2 regions of the Pseudomonas fluorescens group sp. PF-1 genome follow, and region 2 is predicted to be linked to the other one. Evidence: predicted binding sites of a transcription regulator. Region 2 holds the regulator's gene; the other holds the start of a gene.
What was found. Region 2 encodes sigma-54, which starts transcription at its own class of promoters, with help from an activator protein. Its sites were predicted from a motif close to ANTGGCATNNANNTTGCTNT; they were not measured.

Region 1 (3,602 bases), 650 kb from region 2:
CGTTCAGGGCCGAGGCGTAGACGACTTTGAAGTCCAGCTGTTCTTCGGTGGCACCCAGGTTGTCGAACAGGTCGAAGATCTGGTCCAGAACCCAGTCCGGACGCGCGCCTGGACGGTCAACCTTGTTGATGCACACGATTGGACGCAGGCCGGCTTCGAAAGCCTTCTTGGTCACGAAACGGGTTTGCGGCATAGGGCCGTCTTGAGCGTCAACCAGCAGCAGAACGGAGTCGACCATCGACATTACGCGTTCAACTTCGCCGCCGAAGTCGGCGTGGCCCGGGGTGTCCACGATGTTGATGTGGTAGCCGTTCCAGTTGATGGCGGTGTTTTTCGCCAGAATGGTAATACCGCGCTCTTTTTCCTGGTCGTTGGAGTCCATCACGCGCTCGTCGTTGAGCTCGTTGCGCTCCAGGGTGCCGGATTGACGCAGGAGTTTGTCTACCAGGGTGGTTTTACCATGGTCAACGTGGGCAATGATGGCGATGTTGCGTAGATTTTCGATCACTTGTGTATCTCGATCAGAGGATTCGGTGTGCTGACAGGTCGTGGCAGCGATTAACAGTAGCGTCCGTGAAAGCCGTTACAGCTTGACGGCGGCGTCGGGGGGCCGGTGACGCAAGCCACAGGCAAACAGCCCCGGGCACTTAGCTCGGTCGATAAACGCGCACATTGGCATGCCCCTCACTGAGCAAATGGTGGGCATGCAGGCGACTCATCACGCCTTTGTCGCAATACAACAGGTACTGGCGAGTAGGGTCCAGTTCCTTGAAACGAGCGTTCAGAGCATAAAACGGCATCGTTTGTACCTCGATACCAGCGAGTTCCAGCGGGTCATCCTCGGCGGCATCCGGGTGGCGGATGTCGATCACGATCTGACCGGCCAGCGCTTCGCTGACTTCTTCAATCTGAACGTCCTGGCCCAATTCATCGATCACGCGATCGATCGGCACCAGTTTGGCGTTCTCGAGCGCACGCTCAAGCACCGCCATGTCGAATTCTTTCTCTTCGTGCTCCACCCGATGGCGCTTGGCCGCCGTCTTGGGATTCACCGAAATGACCCCGCAGTACTCCGGCATGTGCCGGGCGAAGTCGGCGGTGCCGATTTCGTTGGCCAGGTCGATGATGTCCTGCTTGTGGCTGGCGATCAGTGGGCGCAGCACCAGCTTGTCGGTCACGCAGTCGATCACGGACAGGTTCGGCAGTGTCTGGCTCGAAACCTGGGAAATCGCTTCACCGGTAACCAATGCATCAATGTGCAGGCGATCGGCGATTTGGGACGCAGCGCGCAACATCATACGCTTCAATACTACGCCCATATGACTGTTATCGACTTTACCGAGAATTTCTCCCAGCACTTCCTCGAACGGCACACTGACAAATAACACGCGTTGGGAGCTGCCGTACTTCTTCCAGATGAAATGCGCGACTTCCATAACGCCCAATTCATGGGCCCTGCCGCCCAGGTTGAAGAAGCAGAAATGGGCCATCAGGCCACGGCGCATGATCTGGTAGGCAGCGACGGTCGAGTCGAAACCGCCGGACATCAAGACCAGCGTCTGCTCCAGCGCACCCAGCGGATAACCGCCGATGCCGTTGTGCTGGCTGTGGATCACGAACAACCGTTGGTCGCGAACTTCGATGCGGACTTCGACTTCCGGCTTTTTCAGGTCGATCCCGGCGGCACCGCACTGACGGCGCAACTGGCTGCCGACATATTTCTCGATGTCGATCGAGCTGAATGGGTGCTTGCCGGCGCGCTTGCAGCGCACCGAAAAAATCTTCCCGGCCAGTGCATCACCGTAGTGCTGCTTGCACTTTTCGACGATGTCGTCGAAATCGCCCAGCGGGTATTCGTCGATCTGCAGGAAGTGCGCGATGCCCGGCATGCAGCTCAGGCGCTCGCCCATCTCTTTCAGGGCCTTGGGGTCGCTGACACGGGTTTCCAGCTCGAGGTTGTCCCACACACCGTTCACCACCACAGCCGGGTCCAGATCGCGGAGCACGGCACGGATGTTCTTGGCCAATTGGCGGATGAAACGCATCCGTACCGGGCGGCTCTTGATGGTGATCTCGGGAAAGACTTTTACGATTAGTTTCATGAAAACAGCGCGCGCTGGGCCAGCCGAAAAAGGGGGGCGCGGATTATAGCGGAAATTGCTCAAGGTTTAACCAGTTAATGTGCAGAAGGTTTTGCACGCACCAAAACAGGTCACTTTGAGGTCTGAGCGCCACATTAAGGGGCGCAAATTCAAGCATTTATAGGCCTCGCACCTCTATAAGCGTGAAATTGGGGCAAAAAACCCATGCTGGGGCACTGGCATGCAATTTGCTCCCTTGTGAGGCAGGTTGCCTTGGCAGAGTATTCGCGCCGGCATCACAAACATTTAAGGGCATCCACTACCAGCCCTAAGCCACCCGGAGGACACTATGTCGAAGTCGGTTCAACTCATCAAAGATCATGACGTCAAGTGGATTGATCTGCGGTTCACGGACACCAAAGGCACTCAGCACCACGTGACCATGCCGGCTCGCGACGCGCTGGATGAAGACTTCTTCGAAGTCGGCAAGATGTTCGACGGTTCTTCCATCGCTGGCTGGAAAGGCATCGAAGCCTCCGACATGATCCTGATGCCGGACGATTCCACCGCCGTTCTCGACCCGTTCACCGAAGAGCCGACCCTGATCCTGGTCTGCGACATCATCGAACCTTCGAGCATGCAAGGCTACGATCGCGACCCGCGTGCGATCGCCAAGCGCGCCGAAGAGCACCTGAAAGCCACCGGTATCGGTGACACCGTGTTCGCCGGTCCAGAGCCAGAGTTCTTCATCTTCGACCAGGTCAAGTTCAAGTCCGACATTTCCGGTTCCATGTTCAAGATCTACTCCGAACAAGGTTCCTGGATGTCCGACCAGGACATCGAAGGCGGCAACAAGGGCCACCGTCCAGGCGTCAAAGGCGGCTACTTCCCGGTTCCACCGTTCGACCACGACCACGAAATCCGTACCTCCATGTGCAACGCACTGGAAGAAATGGGCCTGACCGTCGAAGTTCACCACCACGAAGTGGCAACTGCCGGCCAGAACGAAATCGGCGTCAAGTTCAACACCCTGGTGAAGAAAGCCGACGAAACCCAAACCCTGAAGTACGTCGTGCACAACGTTGCCGATGCCTACGGCCGTACCGCTACCTTCATGCCTAAGCCTCTGTACGGCGACAACGGTTCGGGTATGCACGTACACATGTCCATCTGGAAAGATGGCAAGAACACCTTCGCAGGCGAAGGCTATGCCGGCCTGTCCGATACCGCCCTGTACTTCATCGGCGGCATCATCAAGCACGGTAAGGCCCTGAACGGCTTCACCAACCCGGCCACCAACTCCTACAAGCGTCTGGTTCCAGGTTTCGAAGCGCCAGTAATGCTGGCCTACTCGGCTCGCAACCGTTCTGCTTCGATCCGTATTCCTTACGTGTCGAGCCCGAAAGCCCGCCGTATCGAAGCGCGCTTCCCGGATCCGGCTGCCAACCCGTACCTGGCGTTCGCCGCACTGCTGATGGCTGGCCTGGACGGCATCCAGAACAAGATCCACCCTGGCGACGC
Region 2 (3,602 bases):
TCGGCTATTGGAACATCAGCCCGGAACGCTTCCTCGACAAACCGATCGCGCATGTCGACGAAAGCGAAATCGATTATTACGCTACCAACGCCCACAGCGTGCAGTTCCTGCCTGATGGCAGGCTTCAATACGAAATGACTTCCGACAAAGTCGAGCACCTCAAAGCAAGCGAAGTCACGCTGCTGACCAACCCTGACCTGAACATGTTCCGCGGCACCGAGTTCCCGTGGCACGTCCAGAGCGAAAAAGGTGAGGTCAACCCGGACGGCACGCAGGTTGAATTGATCGATTCGGTACGCATCACGCGCTTTGATGAAAAAAACCGCAGAACCCTGATCACCACCACTCGAATGACGGTGTTCCCGCAGCAACAATATGCGCAGACCGAGCAACCCGTTAGAATCGACGGCGCTGGCGGCGTATCGACCGGTACCGGAATGAAAGCGTATTTGAAAGAAAGCAGGATACACCTGCTATCGAACGTAAGAGGACAGTATGAGGCTCGTTAAAACCCTCCCTATTTTGCTCAGTCTGGGCGCAGCACTGGGAAGCGTGAGCGCCTGGGCTCTGCCGAACGATCAAGAGCAGCCTATCCGCATTCAAGCCGACGACGCCCAACTGGACGACAAGAATGGCGTTGCCACCTACAAAGGTGACGTGATCATTACCCAGGGCTCGATGAAGGTCACCGGCAACACCGTGACCATCACCCGCACGCCGACCGGCGATATCGATGTAGTGACCTCTGTAGGCAACCTGGCCTACTTCGAACAACTGCAAACCCAGGGCGACACCAAGCCTGTCCAGGGCTGGGGAGTGACCATCCAGTACCACGCCGCGCAAAACCGCGTCGTACTGATCGATCGCGCCAAAGTCATCGACAAGGACAACAACACCACCCAGGGCGAAAAAATCGTCTACGACACCGTCAAGAAGCTTGCGAGCGCTGGCCGTGCGACAGGTAACAAGGTCACCGAAGCGCGTCCGCGCATCGACATGGTGATCCAGCCGAAGAAGAAAACCGACGAGCAAAAGGCCCAGTAATGGCAACTCTGAAAGCTCAGCATCTGGCCAAGAGCTACAAGAGCCGCCAGGTCGTCCGTGATGTCAGCCTGTCCATCGACAGCGGTCAGATCGTTGGCCTGCTAGGCCCTAACGGCGCCGGCAAGACCACCTGTTTCTACATGATCGTAGGCCTGGTACAGGCCGATCAGGGCCGCGTACTGATCGACGACCTGGACGTCAGCCACCAGCCAATGCACGGCCGCGCAAAGGCCGGTATCGGCTATCTGCCGCAAGAAGCGTCGATCTTCCGCAAACTCTCGGTCGCCGACAACATCATGGCGATCCTGGAGACCCGCAAGGAACTCGACAAGGCCGGTCGCCGCAAGGAGCTGGAAAGCCTGCTGCAGGAATTCCACATCAGCCACATCCGCGACAACCTCGGCATGAGCCTGTCCGGTGGCGAACGCCGCCGTGTGGAAATCGCCCGGGCATTGGCCACCAACCCGAAATTCATCCTCCTCGACGAGCCCTTCGCCGGCGTGGACCCGATTTCGGTAGGCGACATCAAACAGATCATCCATCACCTCAAGGCCAAGGGCATTGGCGTGCTGATCACCGACCACAACGTCCGTGACACCCTCGACATCTGTGAAACCGCCTACATCGTCAACGATGGCCAATTGATCGCCGAAGGCGACGCTGCAACCATCCTGGCCAACGATCTGGTCAAGGAAGTGTATTTGGGCCATGAGTTCCGCCTGTAAGCACCGAGGTGTCTGGCTAGTCGACCGAGCGCTTGTCTCGATAAAAAATCAACACTTTTTTATTGTTACAGCGCTCTAGGCAAACACTTCAGTTTCAGGCATATAATTTGCTTATGTTTGGCGCTCCGGCGCCCTGTAGTGGATGGCGCATGTGCGCCGGCGAATAAGGTGTTTAGCCCCTGCCATGAAACCATCGCTAGTCTTAAGAATGGGCCAGCAGCTGACGATGACACCGCAGCTGCAACAGGCCATCCGCCTGCTCCAATTGTCGACCCTGGACCTGCAACAGGAAATCCAGGAGGCCCTGGAGTCCAATCCGATGCTCGAACGCCAGGAAGAAGGCGACGACTTCGATAACAGCGACCCCTTGGCCGACAACGCCGAACAGAAACCCAACCCCGACATTCAGGAACCCTCCTACCAGGAAAGCGCACCGACGGTTGATAACCTCGAGGAAGGCGACTGGAACGAGCGTATCCCCAACGAACTGCCCGTCGATACCGCCTGGGAAGACGTTTACCAGACCAGCGCCAGCAGTCTGCCGAGCAACGATGACGACGAGTGGGATTTCACCACCCGCACATCGGCCGGTGAAAGCCTGCAAAGCCATTTGCTGTGGCAATTGAACCTGGCGCCCATGTCCGACACCGATCGCCTGATCGCCGTGACCCTGATCGATTGCATCAACAATCAGGGCTACCTGGACGAGACGCTCGAGGAGATACTCGAAGCCTTCGACCCGGAGCTGGACATCGAGCTGGACGAAATCGAAGCCGTCCTGCACCGCATCCAGCAATTCGAACCCGCCGGAATCGGCGCCCGCAACCTGGGCGAATGCCTGCTGCTGCAATTACGCCAGATGCCGGCCAAAACCCCTTGGCTCGCCGAAGCAAAGCGCCTGGTCATCGACTACATCGACTTGCTCGGCAGCCGCGATTACAGCCAGCTGATGCGCCGCATGAAGCTCAAGGAAGATGAGCTGCGCCAGGTGATCGAACTGGTTCAAAGCCTTAATCCGCGCCCGGGCTCTCAAATCGAATCCACTGAAGCCGAATACGTGGTTCCCGACGTGATCGTGCGCAAGGACAACGAACGCTGGCTGGTGGAACTCAACCAGGAATCGGTACCGCGTCTTCGGGTCAACGCCCAGTACGCCGGTTTCGTGCGTCGCGCCGACACCAGCGCCGACAACACGTTCATGCGCAATCAGTTGCAGGAAGCCCGCTGGTTCATCAAGAGCCTGCAAAGCCGCAATGAAACCCTGATGAAAGTTGCCACCCAGATTGTCGAGCATCAGCGCGGCTTCCTGGAGTACGGCGACGAAGCCATGAAACCGTTGGTCCTGCATGACATCGCCGAGGCGGTTGGCATGCACGAGTCGACAATTTCACGGGTGACCACACAGAAATTCATGCATACCCCTCGGGGCATATATGAACTGAAGTACTTTTTCTCCAGCCATGTCAGCACCTCCGAAGGCGGCGAATGCTCGTCCACGGCGATCCGCGCGATCATCAAAAAACTGGTTGCCGCGGAAAATCAGAAAAAGCCGTTGAGTGACAGCAAGATCGCTGGTTTACTGGAGGCACAAGGCATTCAGGTGGCTCGCCGCACCGTCGCCAAGTACCGCGAATCCCTTGGGATCGCGCCTTCGAGCGAACGCAAGCGGTTGATGTAGAGCCACGCCACAGCGTTCCAGTGGTAGGTCATTTGATCTACCGCTTTATGCACTGGCAACGAAGGAGAAGCTGTATGCAAGTCAACATCAGTGGACACCAACTGGAAGTGACCGAACCTCTTCGCACCTACATCGGCGAAAAACTCCAACGGTTA

Region 1: a site for sigma-54 is predicted at 2,317-2,336, ahead of glnA (type I glutamate--ammonia ligase). Genes of this name have one in related genera too.

Annotation. Positions count from the first base shown of each region.
Region 1 is NZ_JBTMNG010000002.1:631,279-634,880, reverse strand. Features, by position in the region: gene typA (translational GTPase TypA) at 1-508, opposite strand, end outside; gene thiI (tRNA uracil 4-sulfurtransferase ThiI) at 648-2,102, opposite strand; gene glnA (type I glutamate--ammonia ligase) at 2,431-3,602, shown strand, end outside.
Region 2 is NZ_JBTMNG010000002.1:1,283,056-1,286,657, reverse strand. Features, by position in the region: gene lptC (LPS export ABC transporter periplasmic protein LptC) at 1-509, shown strand, start outside; gene lptA (lipopolysaccharide transport periplasmic protein LptA) at 496-1,044, shown strand; gene lptB (LPS export ABC transporter ATP-binding protein) at 1,044-1,769, shown strand; gene ACX3YD_RS20460 (RNA polymerase factor sigma-54) at 1,954-3,447, shown strand; gene hpf (ribosome hibernation-promoting factor, HPF/YfiA family) at 3,522-3,602, shown strand, end outside.